DNA from 3 places in the Methylobacterium sp. D54C genome. Region 3 is predicted to be linked to each of the others. Evidence: predicted binding sites of a transcription regulator. Region 3 holds the regulator's gene; each other region holds the start of a gene.
The links. Region 3 encodes LexA, which represses DNA repair genes until DNA is damaged. Its sites were predicted from a motif close to TGTTCNNNNTGTGTTCNG; they were not measured.

Region 1: ACLBYB_RS16055 (type IA DNA topoisomerase) is a predicted target of LexA. The motif match lies at 2,417-2,434, and genes of this name have one in related genera.
Region 2: ACLBYB_RS17020 (PA0069 family radical SAM protein) is a predicted target of LexA. The motif match lies at 3,226-3,243, and genes of this name have one in related genera.

Annotation. Positions count from the first base shown of each region.
Region 1 covers NZ_JBKFAK010000006.1:264,140-268,835, reverse strand. The annotation lists gene ACLBYB_RS16060 (monovalent cation:proton antiporter-2 (CPA2) family protein) at 331-2,097, shown strand; gene ACLBYB_RS16055 (type IA DNA topoisomerase) at 2,473-4,696, shown strand, end outside.
Region 2 covers NZ_JBKFAK010000007.1:205,902-210,597, reverse strand. The annotation lists gene maiA (maleylacetoacetate isomerase) at 1-269, opposite strand, end outside; gene moaB (molybdenum cofactor biosynthesis protein B) at 404-961, shown strand; gene ACLBYB_RS17030 (amino acid permease) at 971-2,419, opposite strand; gene ACLBYB_RS17025 (hypothetical protein) at 2,584-3,114, opposite strand; gene ACLBYB_RS17020 (PA0069 family radical SAM protein) at 3,273-4,388, shown strand.
Region 3 covers NZ_JBKFAK010000005.1:94,264-98,959, reverse strand. The annotation lists gene ACLBYB_RS13885 (ComEC/Rec2 family competence protein) at 1-1,423, shown strand, start outside; gene lexA (transcriptional repressor LexA) at 1,417-2,145, opposite strand; gene ACLBYB_RS13875 (hypothetical protein) at 2,395-2,844, shown strand; gene ACLBYB_RS13870 (hypothetical protein) at 2,863-3,078, opposite strand; gene fae (formaldehyde-activating enzyme) at 3,399-3,938, shown strand; gene ACLBYB_RS13860 (Uma2 family endonuclease) at 4,085-4,696, opposite strand, start outside.

The sequences.
Region 1 (4,696 bases), on a different contig from region 3:
TGTCAATCGCCCGTCTTCTTCGACCGCCGGAGGCTGGCGGGCGCGGTCGTCCGCGTGTGCGGACACCGCTCCCGGATCCGGCAGAGCCCCCGCGCGCAGAGACCCGTCGCCGCGCCAGCCTGCCAGCACACCCCTCCGCGATCCGGACGAGGGGCCTCGCTCCGGATCGCGCGTCAGAGCGGGCCGCACGATGAGTGCTCATGGAAACGATCCGTTTCGATAGTTTCCATTTCTGACTGCGCGTGCTTCGCTCAAGATGGATCCATCGGCGCGACGTCGGGGCCCTGCACGGGCCGCGGGGCGCCAGTGCACCCACGGAAGGACCCCGCCATGGCCGTCGAAGCATCCGGTGCCGCGAGCGAACTCGTTCAGGTCGTCTCCCTCCTGGCGGCCGGCGTCATCGCCGTCCCGCTGTTCAAGCGGCTCGGCCTCGGATCGGTCCTCGGCTACCTCCTGGCAGGACTGGCGATCGGGCCCTTCGGGCTCGGCCTATTCACGGACGCCCACGCCATCCTCCACGTGGCGGAGCTCGGCGTCGTGATGTTCCTCTTCATCATCGGGCTGGAGATGGAGCCGTCCCGGCTCTGGGGCATGCGCCGCGCGATCTTCGGGCTCGGCCTGGCCCAGGTGGGCGCCTGCATCGCCGCCCTCACCCTGGTCGGACTCGCCCTCGGCTTCTCGATCACCGTCGCCTTCGTGGCCGGGACCGGCTTCGTGCTGACCTCCACCGCGATCGTCATGCAGCTCCTGGAGGAGCGCGGCGCGCTCTCGACGCCGAAGGGTCAGCGCATCGTGGCGATCCTGCTGCTGGAGGATCTCGCCATCGTGCCGCTCCTCGCCGCCGTCGCGCTTCTGGCGCCGGGCGGGAGCGCCGCGAGCGCGACGGAGCGCGCGGTCACGGTCGCCATCGCCCTGCTCTCGGTCTGCGCGCTCGTTGCCGCGGGGCGCTGGCTGCTCAACCCGCTGTTCCGCCTCCTCGCCGCCGCCAAGGCGCGCGAAGTCATGACGGCCGCGGCCCTCCTCGTCGTGCTCGGCTCGGCCCTCGCGATGCAGCTCGGCGGCCTCTCGATGGCGATGGGCGCCTTCCTGGCCGGCGTCCTGCTCTCGGAGTCGAGCTTCCGCCACCAGCTGGAGGCCGATATCGAGCCGTTCCGCGGCATCCTGCTCGGCCTGTTCTTCCTCGGGGTCGGGATGTCCCTCGACCTGACGGTGATCGCCGCGAATGCCGGCCTGATCCTGGCGGGCGTCGCCGCCTACATGACCGTGAAGGGCCTGCTCATCTACGGCGTGGCCCGGGTGCTGCGCGCCTCCCACGCCGAGTCGCTGGAACGCTCGGCCCTGATGGCGCAGGGCGGCGAGTTCGCCTTCGTGCTGTACGCGGCCGCCGCGAGCGCGGGTATCATCGACGGCACGACCAACGCCGTCCTGACAGCCACCATCATCCTGTCGATGGCGATCACGCCGCTGGTGGTCGTCGCCTTCGATCGTCTCGGTCCCAAGGCCGTTCCGTCCATCGACGGCGTCGAGGCGCCCGAGGACCTCGTGGGCAGCGCCCTGATCGTCGGGTTCGGCCGCTTCGGCCAGATCGCCAGTCAGCCGCTCATCGCGCAGGGCTGCTCGGTCTCGATCATCGACACGAACCCGAGCAACATCCGTCTCGCCGAGGGGTTCGGTTTCAAGGTCTATTACGGTGACGGCACCCGCCTCGACATTCTGCACGCGGCCGGCGCCGCGACGGCGCGGGCGATCCTGATCTGCGTCGACGACACCGCGATGGCCAGACGCGTCGCGGAGATCGCCAAGGCGGAGTTCCCCTTGGTGCCCGTGCTGGCGCGCGCCCGGGATCGCGAACACGCGGTCGAGCTGATCCAGGCGGGCGTGGCCTACCAGATCCGCGAGACGGTCGAGTCGGCTCTGCTCCTCGGCGAGCAGGCGCTCCTGACGACCGGAGCCGAGCCGGAAGCGGCCAGCGCGATCCTGGCGGAGGTCCGGCGCCGCGATGCGGAGCGTCTCGATCTGCAGGTCGTGGGCGGCATCTACGCGGGTCGGGACCTCATTCACGGCAACAAGCCCGGCTCGGCGCACGCGGCCGGCTAGGCCAGCGACCGGGCCTCGGTGCCGTGCCTGCTGAAGGCGCGCCGGTCTCGGCAGGCACAGGGGGCGGCCAACCCGTAGAACGCGAGCGCGTGCCCGGAGCCTTCGGAGGACGGTGCGCGGGTCGACGGCGACGCGCCAGCCACAGGCGGGAATCCGGCCACGGAGGCATTCCGGGTCGCCGCCGCGGGCGAGCCCGGAGCACAGGTACAAGCGCCGCTCCAGCATCGCGGCGCCGGCCGGTGTGCCTGGGGAGGGCGACACGCCGCCGGCTTCCCCACGGCTTCCCGTCTCGCGGCGCCAGTTGCATCCCGAGCCCGCCTGGAACAAAATGTGAACCCTGGGTCAGGCGCGGCGACAGCCCGAGCGGTCAGCGACATGTCATCTCCGAGCTCCGGTCGCACGCTGTTCTTCTTCGAGAAGCCCTCGGCGATGCGCCAGTTGCAGCGCTTCTTCCGCTCGCCGAGCACGGTCTGCGTGGCCGCCGAGGGACATCTGCTGTCGGCCGAGGAGCCGGGCAGCATCCGGCCCGAGTGGAAGCCCTGGCGCTTCGACCTCCTCCCGATCGTCCTTCCCACGATCCCGGTCGGCTACGGCACGAACCGGTCCGGGCAGTCGCACGCACCGAAGATCGCCGCGATCCGGCAAGCGCTGAGCGGCGTGGACCGCGTGATCATCGCCACGGATCCGGGTCGCGAGGGCTCGATGATCGCGTGGGAAGTGCTCGAGCATCTCGGCTGGAACGGCCGGGTCGACCGGCTCAAGCTCGGCGCGCTCGACGAGGTCTCGATCCGACGCGCCTTCGCGGCCCTGGCCAAGGATCCCGCCTCGGGCGAGCGCGACTACGCCGCCTATCTCGAGGCGCTCTGCCGGCAGTACGAGGACTATCATCTCGGCCTGAACGGCACGCGGGCGATCTCGCTGCGCCTGCGCCCGCCCGCCTTCCGGGAGCCCTGGCGCTTCGGCGGCGTCCAGACGCCGACCCTCGCCATCCTGGCGGACCTGGAGGAGCGGATCCGGTCCTTCGTGCCGCAGGACTTCTTCAAGGTCGCGCTGCACCTTAGGACCCATGCAGGCGCGGAGATCACCCTCTGGCACGCCCCGAAGGAGCGGATCCTCGATGCGGCGGTCGCTGAGACGATCCGGTCCGCCGCGGCGACGTGGTCGGGCCCTCTGGCGGTCGCGCACAGGGATGTCCGGCGCGCGCCGCCCCGGCTGTTCTCGAAGGACACCCTGGCGCGACGCTGCGCCAAGCGGTTCGGCTGGGACCCGCAGCACACGGCCGGCATCGCTCAGGACCTCTACGATCAGGGGTACCTCAGCTACCCGCGCACGGAGTCGGAGCACCTGCCCGAGGGCCAGGCCGGCGATGCCGCCGCGATCATCGCGGCCGTCACGACCGTCCTGACCGACCTGAGCACAGTCGTTCCGCGCGACGCTGCGCCGCTGATCCGTCGCGGCCTGAAGGGCCACTACGTCGCGGATCCGGGCGAGCACCACGCCATCGTGCCCCTGCGCAAGGCGCCCGAGCGCGGCCGTCTCAGCACCGATCAGTTCCGCTTGTGGGAACTCGTGGCGAAGGCCTATCTCGCCGCGCACCTGCCCGACGGGGTCGACGCGCGCACGAGCGTCACGGCGGATGTCGCGACACCGCTGGGCGTGAGGCGGTTCGCCGTCTCCGGCAGCGTCGTGCGCGCCCCGGGTTGGCGCGCGCTCTACGGCAGCGAGGCCGAGCTCGAAACGGATGCCGTGCCCGGCAAGACCAAGCGCGAGGCGGAAGCCACCGCCACCCGCCTGCCGCTCGTGACCGACGGCGAGGGCGCCTCCGCCGCGACGGCGGAGATCGCCACCGCGAAGACCGAGCCGCCGCGGCGGATCACCCGAGGCGAATTGCCGGTGGTGATGGGCCGGCTGATCGACCAAGTGGACGATCCGGCCGCCAAGCGCGCCCTGGAAAACCCCGCCAACCCGAACGAGCCGAAGGGTCTGGGCACGGCCGCGACGCGCGACACGATCCTGCCCAAGCTCCTGAAGAGCCGCTACATCACGCTGTCTACCGGCAAGGATCCGGCCATCGAGGTCACCGAAGTCGGCCTGACCTTCGTCCGCGCGGTGCGCAGCGTGTTCCCGGCCTACGGAGATCCGGTCGGGCGCGCCATGTTCGAGGCGGAGCTCGCCGAGATCGGCCGGGCGGTGACGCGCGCCGAGGCGGTCGCGCGCGCGACCGCCTTCCGCCAGCGCACCCGCGCCCGCCTCGACGACCTGATCGCAGCGATCGCGCAGGCGCCGACCGTCAGCCTCGATCCGAGCCTGATCCCGGCCGGTCAGGGCGACCAGCGGCCGCCGACGCCGGCCATGGTGGCGTTCGCCGTGAGCCTATCCGAGCGGAAGGGCGTGACGCTGCCGCGTGGCTGCAGGAGCAGCATCAGCGTCTGCCGCGCGTTCCTCGACACCCATGCCGGGCCGCGTGGCGGACAGGAGGACGACGCCGGCCGCGCAGACGGCCGGCGGAGCCCGAGCGCGGCGATGGTCGGCTACGCGCGCAGCCTCGCCCAGCAGCGCGGCATCCCGTGCCCGCCGGACGCGGAGACGGACTTCGACG
Region 2 (4,696 bases), on a different contig from region 3:
CGCGCCCGGGGCTCCTCGGGCAGCAGGCGGACGCCGCCGCGCGTCTCCTCCAGGTAGTCGAGGATCGCCAGCGACTGGGTGAGCGGCGGCCCGTCGCCGTCGAACAGCGCCGGCACCGCGCCCTGCGGGTTGATCTTCCGGAACGCCGGCTCGTGCTGGTCGCCCGCGTCGAGGTCGATGAAGGTCTCCTCGTAGGCGATGCCCTTCAGCTTCAGGGCGATCCGCACCCGGAAGGCCGCGGCCGAGCGCCAGTTGCCGTACATGTGCATGGGTCAGCGGTCTCCGACGGGGTCGAGCGAGCACAGCCGACTTCGCTGCGGCCCGCAAGAGGCGCGGCGGCCCCGGGGGCGACAAGCGGTCCCGTCGGGCCCATATCGGTCTCCCGCCCCGGAGAGCCCGCACGATGGCCGATCAGACCGACGCCCGCCGCTTCATCCCCCTGAACATCGCGGTCCTGACCGTCTCCGACACCCGCCGCCCAGAGGACGACCGCTCCGGCGACACCCTGACCCAGCGCCTCACCGAGGCGGGGCATGTCCTGGCGGCCCGGTCGATCGTCCCGGACGAGGTCCCGGCGATCCGCGCGCGGGTGGAGGCGTGGCTGCGCGACCCCGGCGTCGACGTGGTGATCACCACCGGCGGGACCGGCTTCACCGGCCGCGACGTCACCCCCGAGGCGCTGGAGCCGCTGTTCGAGAAGCGCATGGACGGCTTCTCGGCCGTGTTCCACCGGATCTCGTACGACAAGATCGGCACCTCGACCCTGCAGTCCCGCGCCACCGCGGGGGTCGCGCGGGCGACCTACGTGTTCGTGCTGCCGGGCTCGCCCGGCGCCTGCCGCGACGCCTGGGACGGAATCCTGGCCCAGCAGCTCGACTACCGGCACCGGCCCTGCAACTTCGTGGAGATCATGCCGCGCCTCGACGAGCACCTGCGGCGCGGCGCGAGCCTCACGGTGTGAGGCCGCGCGCTACGCGAGGTTCCCCTCCTTGCGGCGCAGGACCGAGTGCTTGCGGCCGTAGAAGAAGTACACGACGAGGCCGATCGCCATCCAGATCACCAGCCGGAGCCACGTGTCGAGGGGCAGGCCGATCATCAGGAGCAGGCAGGACAGGATGCCGAGGATCGGCACGACCGGCACGGCGGGCGCCCGGAACGGCCGCTTCATGGTGCGCTCGGCCCGCCGCAGGTAGAGCACCGAGCCGCAGACGAGGATGAAGGCGGCCAGCGTGCCGATGCTCACCATCTCGCCGAGGATGTGGATCGGCACCAGGGCCGCCACCACGGCGACCGCGGCCCCGATCATCGCCTGGCTGCGATACGGCGTCTGGTAGGTCGGGTGGACGTGGGAGAACATCTTCGGCAGCAGGCCGTCCTGCGCCATGGTGAAGAAGATCCGGCTCTGGCCGTAGAGCAGGACGAGGATCACCGTCGTCAGCCCGGTCAGCGCCCCGAGCTTGATCAGGAGCGCGAACCAGCCGATGCCGATCACGTCGACGCCCTTGGCGATCGGATCCGGGACGTTCAGGTCCTTGTAGGGCACGAGCCCGGTCAGCACGGCGGCGACGAGCACGTACAGGATCGTGCAGACCGCGAGCGAGCCCAGGATGCCGATGGGCATGTCCTTCTGGGGTCTGCGCGCCTCCTGGGCGGCGGTCGAGACCGCGTCGAAGCCGATGAAGGCGAAGAACACCACGCCCGCGCCGCGCAGGACGCCGCTGTAGCCGAAATGGCCGAAGGTCCCGTCGTTGTCCGGGATGAGCGGGCTCCAGTTCGCGGCGTTCACGTGGCCCCAGCCCAGGGCGATGAAGGCGACCACGACGGTGAGCTTCACCGCGACCATGATGTTGTTGAAGAGCGCCGATTCCTTCGTGCCCCGCATCAGCAGGATCGTGATCAGCGCCACGATCAGGACCGCCGGCAGGTTGAGCAGCGCGGTCCCGCCGCCCTCGATCGGCGTGCCCGGCGCGTTGGCGAAGTGCGCCGGGATCACGATGCCGACGCTCTTCAGGATGCTGGTCACGTAGCCCGACCAGCCGACCGCCACGGTGGCGGCGCCCATGGCGTATTCGAGGATCAGGTCCCAGCCGATCAGCCACGCGAAGAACTCGCCGAGCGTCGCGTAGGTGTAGGTGTAGCTCGATCCGGCGACCGGGATCAGCGCGGCCATCTCCGAGTAGCAGAGGCCGACGAAGGCGCAGGCGATGCCGCCGAGCACGAAGGACAGCATGATCCCCGGCCCGGCATACTGGGCCGCGGCCGTGCCGGTCAGGACGAAGATGCCGGCGCCGATGATCGCCCCGATGCCCATCGCGGTGATCGAGAGGGCGCCCAGCGACTTCGAGAGCTGCTGCTCGCCCTCGCCGCTCTCGACGATGTCCTCGACCGACTTGCGCCCCATCAGGCCCGACGAATCCATTGCACCATCCTTCCAGATCGGGGTGGCTCAGCGCGCGTCATCATGTCCGGAGACGGCGACGATCCTGCCGCGCTTTCAGAGTTGTAGAGGCGGATCGACCGACAACAACGTGTGCGGGCGCAAGATTCTTCCGAGCAAGATTCTCCCGAGCAAGATCTTTCCGGTCAGGCGCGCTCGATCCGAGCGATCAGCGGCCTGACCTTGAGGCGACCCGTGAACGCGCCCTCGGCACGCAGGGCCTCGCGCCGGACGACGTCGCCGGCCCGGGCCTGCCGGGCGCCGACGACGGTCTCCGCCCGTCTGACGAGCCGGCCGAGCCAGCGCCCGGCCGGGCGGTGCAGGCGGCCGAGCGCCGTCTCCGGCCGCGCGGTCCCGACGAAGCGGTCGAGGGTGCGGATCCAGCCCTCGGCCGGGACGTCGCCGGCCTCCAGGCACAGGATCCAGTCCCGCCGGGCCGCGGCGGCGCCCGCCGCGTAGGGATTGCCGCCCCGGTGCAGCACGAGGGTCGCGCCCGTGGCCTCCGCGACGGCCGCCACGGCCTCGCTCTCGCGGCCCGCGACGATCACCGCGTCGCCGACGAGGCCGCCGGCCACGCCGGAGACGAGCACGCTGAGCGTGTCGGCCAGGCGATCGATCGCGTCCGGATCGGCCGGTTCGGCCAGATAGGTCACGGCGGAGAGCATGAGCGCGCGCATAGACGATTCTGCGGCGCCGTAAACTGCCCCGCGGCCCGCACGCCGACGCGCCGCCGTTCGGACGGGCTGCAGAACCGCATTTGCCTGAAAAAAAGGCGCCCGTCGCCGTCTCGTTCGCTCTATGTTCTTATATGGATACGTGAGGGAGGCGAGTCGTCATGGGGGACACGCGCGACGGGACCGCATCCGGGGCCGCGCCGCGACTCGGGCCGAGCGTCGCGGAACCGGCCGCCCGGCGCGGGCGCGGCGCGACGGCCAACCCGACGGGCCGATACGAATCCGCCCGGCGCGAGGCGTTCCACGACGAGACCTGGACGGCGGACGCTCCGGCACCCCTGCGCACGCAGGTCACGCCGGAGCGGTCCGCCCGGATCATCGCGCGCAACAGCTCGCCCGACATCCCGTTCGACCGGTCGATCAACCCGTACCGGGGCTGCGAGCACGGCTGCATCTACTGCTACGCGCGCCCGACCCATGCCTGGCTCGGCCTGTCGCCAGGGCTCGACTTCGAGTCGCGGATCTTCACCAAGCCGGACGCCGCCCGGCTCCTCGCCCGCGAGATCGCCGCGCCGGGCTACAGGCCCGACACGATCGCCCTCGGCACCGCCACGGATCCCTACCAGCCGGTCGAGCGGGAGCACCGGCTCACCCGCGCGGTTCTGGAGGTGCTGCGGGAGGCCCGCCACCCCGTCAGCATCACCACCAAGTCGGACCTCGTGCTGCGCGACCTCGACCTCCTGGCCGAGATGGCGGCGGAGAACCTCGTGCTGGCGGCGATCTCGCTGCCGACGCTGGATCCGGACCTCGCCCGCCGCCTCGACCCGCGGGCGCCGCGGCCGGGCAAGCGGCTCGCGGCGATGCGGGGCCTGAGCGCGGCGGGCGTGCCCGTCATGGTCAACGTCTCGCCGATCATCCCCGGCCTGACGGACCACGAGATCGAATCGATCCTGGCCGAGGCGCGCGCGCACGGGGCGAGCCGGATCGGCCACGCGCTGCTGCGCCTCCCGCGCGAAGTCGCGGACCTCGTGGCGGACTGGTTCACCGAGCACTATCCCGAACGCAGGGCGCGGGCCTTCGCACTCCTGCGGGAAGCCCGGGGCGGGCGCGAGAACGACCCGCGCTTCGGCCACCGCTTCCGCGGGGAAGGCGCCTACGCGGCGATGATCGGCCAGCGGGTCCGGCTCGCCGGCACGCGTCTCGGTTTCGCCTTCGGGCGCATCGCGCTGAATCGCGACGCCTTCCGGAAGCCCGGCGCGCAGCTGGCGCTGTTCTGACACGCGACCGACGCGGCGGCGCGCGCGAGGCGGCGGACTTGTCCCACAGTACGGTTCAGCGAAAATTCCAGTCATTTTGGCCGGAAGCGGCGAAAAAATACATTTTCAAAGATAGAAAACGACTCAAATGTTGCTTCCAAAGTTGATTTTTAGATTTCTAAAGTGTGGGGAAAATCGCAGAACGTAAGATTGACATCTGTGTCATTGTGGTTCAAATGCCTGAGATCGCGAGGTTTACTGCGAGATTTTGACCAATTTTGATTGAGTTATCGAATTTCAGTTCTACATTGAGGGTCGTTCTGTGCGTA
Region 3 (4,696 bases):
CTCGGGCCTCCACATGGTGCTGGCCGCCGGCGTGGTGTTCTGGCTGGTGCGGGCGCTCCTCGCCGCGGTGCCGCTCTGCGCGCTGCTCTGGCCGATCAAGAAGATCGCGGCCGGCTTCGCCATGGTCGGCGTCACCGCCTACTGCGCCTTCTCGGGCTGGGACATCGCGGCCGAGCGCTCGCTGATCATGACCCTGATCATGCTGGGCGCGATCCTGGTGGACCGGCCGGCCCTGTCGATGCGCAACCTCGCCCTCGCGGCGCTGATCGCGCTCGCCCGGGAGCCGGAGGGCCTGCTCGGCCCGAGCTTCCAGATGTCCTTCGGCGCCGTGGCCGGGCTGATCGCCTGCGCGCGGCTGATCGACGGGCGGCTGCTCGTGCGCCCGGGGGCCGGGCGGATCGGGCGGCTCGTCGGGACCGGCCTGTCGGCGATCACCGGGACCCTGGCCACGACCCTGGTGGCGCAGGTCGCGACGGCCCCCTTCGCCACCTACCACTTCCAGACGGTCCAGCCCTTCGGCCTCGTCGGCAACGCCCTGACCCTGCCGCTCGTCTCCCTGGTGGTGATGCCCGCCGCGGTGATCGGCTGCCTCGCCTATCCCTTCGCCCTCGACCGGCCGGTCTGGTGGCTGATGGGGCAGGCGGTGGCCGGGATGCTGGCGATCTCGGACTGGATCGCCGGGTTCGAGCGGGCGGTCCTGGTGCTGCCGGCCTTCGGCGCCGGGGCGCTAGCCCTGCTGACCGCCGGCCTGCTGCTGGGGACGCTGCCGGCCTCGCGCCTGCGCTGGCTCGCCGTGCCGCCGGTCCTGCTCGGGCTCGTCCTCGCGGCCCGGCCCGACCACTACGACCTCTACGTCGACCGGCAGGGCGCGGGGGCCGCGGTGCGGGGCCCGGACGGGCGGCTCGCGGCCCTCGGCAGCCCTTCGGGCTTCGTCCTCGAGCAGTGGCTGAAGGCGGACGGCGACGGGCGGCGGTCCGCGGCGCTGATCGTCCGGTCGGGCAGCGGGCGCTGCGACCGGCTCGGCTGCACCGCCCGGCTGCCGGACGGGCGGGCGGTCGCCCTGGTCCGGGACCGGCGGGCCTTCCCGGAGGATTGCGCCCGCGCCGCGGTGCTGATCACGGGCCTCGCGGCGCCGCCTACCTGCACGGGGCCGCTGGTGATCGACCGGCGCGTCCTCGCCGCCCGCGGGGCCGTGGCCCTCCGGACCGATGGCGACGGCTTCGCCGCGCGCTACGCCCGGGACGACGGCCGCGCCGTGCCCTGGCGGCCGGCCGCCGGGCGCGGGCCCAGACCGCCGCGGCCGGTCACCGCGGAGCCGGGCGACCGCCCCGCGGAGGACGGGGTCGCCGCGACGCCGGAGGCCGACGCCGCGCCGGGCGGAGACCTCGCCCCCGGCGACGCGCCGGCCGAGCCGCTTCAGTAACGGCGGACGAGGCTCACGAGGCGGCCCTGGATCCGGACCCGGTCGGGCCCGAGCACGCGGGTCTCGTAGGCCGGGTTGGCGGCCTCGAGGGCGATCGACGAGCCGCGGCGGCGCAGGCGCTTGAGCGTCGCCTCCTCGTCGTCGATCAGCGCCACGATGATGTCGCCGGTATTGGCCGTCTCCTGCTTGCGGATGACCACGAGGTCGCCGTCCAGGATGCCCGCCTCGACCATCGAGTCGCCACGCACCTCGAGGGCGTAGTGCTCGCCGCCGGCCACGAAGTCCGGCGACAGGGTGATGGCGTGGCTCTGGTTCTGGATCGCCGAGACGGGCGTACCGGCCGCGATCCGGCCCATGACCGGGATCGAGATGGCGCGGCCGGACTCGTCGATCATCCGCGTGCTCGCCGGGGCCGGCGGCTGCTTGGACTTACCGCCCTCGACCACGCTCGGCGTGAAGCGGCGCGGCTCGGCGGGGGCCTGAGTCGCCGGAGCGGCCTGGGTCAGGCTCTCGGGGATCCGGATCACCTCGATGGCGCGCGCCCGATTCGGGAGGCGCCGGAGGAAGCCGCGCTCCTCGAGCGCCGTGATCAGCCGGTGGATGCCGGATTTCGACTTGAGATCGAGGGCATCCTTCATCTCGTCGAACGACGGCGGGACACCGCATTCCTGCATCCGGCTCTGGATGAATCGCAGGAGGTCCAGCTGCTTGCGCGTGAGCATCGACGGGGGACTCGCGGCTTGGCGGACCGCCACGTGACGGTCTCCGAAACAAATCACGAACAGGTTAAACGTTCCGCAAGTGTTCCGCAAGAGCGGCACCGCTCGGCCCGGCGCTCCGCGGCGCGCCCGCGGGAGAAGGTCGAGAAACGCATTGACGGCGCAAGCGGAGCCGTTTCAATGCATCGCGGCGCCCCGCCGGGAAGGCGGCGGATCCGGGGCGCGGGCTGGGACCCTCTTGGAATGACGAGGATGCGACGACCCGCAGCTCTGCTGCCCCTCGGCCTCGCCGCCCTCGGCCTTGCCGGCTGCACCACCGGATTCTCCTACATCTCGCGGAACTACGTGGCGCTCACTCCCCAGGTCGTCACGATCGGCTGCAAGGAGCCCTACGAGGTCTACGACAACCGGCAGCTGCGCCGGATGCTGATCGTGTCCAACGCCCTGCGCGAGTATACCGGCTGCAACCTGAGCGAGGTCCGGATCGATCCGGAGCCGGGCGCCACCCGGGTGAAGCGCTTCCGCACCGCCGCCCGGGCCTATCTCGACGAGACCGTGCGCGAGGATTGCCGGATCACCGGCGAGACCGTGTTCGATCCGCTGAAGACCGAGTTCGCCTACGCCTGCGACGCGCCGATCGAGAAGCGCGGCACCGTGGTCCCCCGCCTGCCGGGCCGCAATCCGGGCCTCGGCGTGCGCTGACCGGCCGGCGGCGCGTCCTCAGGCGCCCGGCTTCGGGAAGGTCCGCTCCGCGGCGTCGCCGGCGGCGGCCAGCAGGGCGCGGGCGAAGGCCCGGGCCTCCGTCCGGTCGAGCACGATCGCGGCGGTGACCGGCGCACCGCCGAGGTCGGCGAGGGCGAGTTCCAGGCGCACCCCGTCGGGCACGGCGCTCGCCTGAAGGCTCCAGCCGGAGCCCCGGTCCGTGCTCTCCGCCATCGTGTTCCTCCCGCATGCCCGGCACGGCGCCGCGCGCCCACCGGAACGGCCAGGCCCGGGACCGCTCCCGGAGCCACGCTCCGGTCTTCCCTGCCTCGCCTGTCCGCGTTCCTCAAGGCCACAGGCCGCGCAGGGGTGAAGATGCGCGCCGTCGCGGATGCCGGCGGCCGCATCGCGGCGACACGGGGCGGCACGGGGCTGCGCCCGCGCCGCGGCGCGGGCGAGGGCAGGGGCGGCCGGGATGGGGGCCGGCTTCGGGGCGATTGACGCGAGGCCGCCGATGATGTCTCCCGCTGGCTCCGATCAGGTGGAGTTCGAACATGCAAGAGATCTGGTTCCGCACGGGCGAGGCCACGGTGCTGGCGGCCGAGGGCCAGTACACCGACGCCATGCCGGAGGTGCTGATCGGCTCGGTGCGCGGCCCGGTCGGTCAGGCCTTCGCGTCGATGATGGGGCAGGTCCAGGGCCACACGCGGATGTTCGTGGTGCGCGACCTCAACCAGCTCGTGCGCCCGGCCACGATGATGACCACCAAGGTCACGATCCACACGGCCGAGTATGCCGAGCTCCTCGGCGGCGTGGTCCAGGCCGCCACCGGCGACGCGATCGTGGACTGCATCATCGAGGGCATCCTGCCGAAGGACGGGCTCGACGAGCTGTGCATGATCATCATGATCTGGCTCGATCAGCGCTGCGCCGAGGACGACAACCTCGATCAGAAGGACCTCTACCGGACCAACTACGAGGCCACGAAACTCGCCATCGCCCGCGCCCTCAAGGGCGAGCCCACGGTCGACGAGCTGATCGCCAACCGGAAGACCGTGAAGCACTACGCGCTCGACGGCGTGATCGAGTACTGAGCGGCCGCTCGGCGGGGCACGCCGCCCCGTCATCGCGCGGCGAAGCGCGTCGGGGCAGCGCGCGTTCGGTGACCGTGGCGCCGCCTGGATCGCTTCGCTGCGCTGGCAAGGAGGGGGCCAGCCCGGTTCCTTCGATGGTTTGTGGGTCAACCCGGTCCCGACGCACGCCCCACGGGCGTGCGTGCGTAGAGATCGGCCACGGCACACTCGAGGCCGAAGACGGGGAGCGCCAGACGATCATCCCCGGTGAGGCGGGTGCGGGTCCAAGTCTCACCGCTGCGCACGGAAAGAGACAGTGCGCAGCTCCTCTGCTCGATCAGAAGCACGGCCTGACAGAGCGGCAACGCCTCGTAGCCCGCGCGCTTGACGTCGATCTTCGTCCGGTGCGTACCGGGCAGCTTCCGGTGATCGCTCGGCGAGAGGATCTCGGCAGCGAGGTAACAGCCCTCGACCACGTTCTGGTCGGGCTCGATGGTCGCCGCATCGATGACCGCGACATCCGGGACGTAGGTGTGTCCCGTGAGGAACGGCCTGAGGTCGATGGCGGGATCGTGGATGGCGATCCACGACGAGCCCGACCGCTCCAGAGCCGCGTTCAGCAGGCGCTGGAAATTCACGACCACGACCTGATGGATGAGGCTCGGCCGGGCCTGCATCACGATCTGGCCCTCGATGAGCTCCCACTTCTCCTCATCGGGGCGCGTCTCGATGAAGTCCCGGAAGCCCCGATGGGGATCGGTCCTGTGGATGGGCGGGGT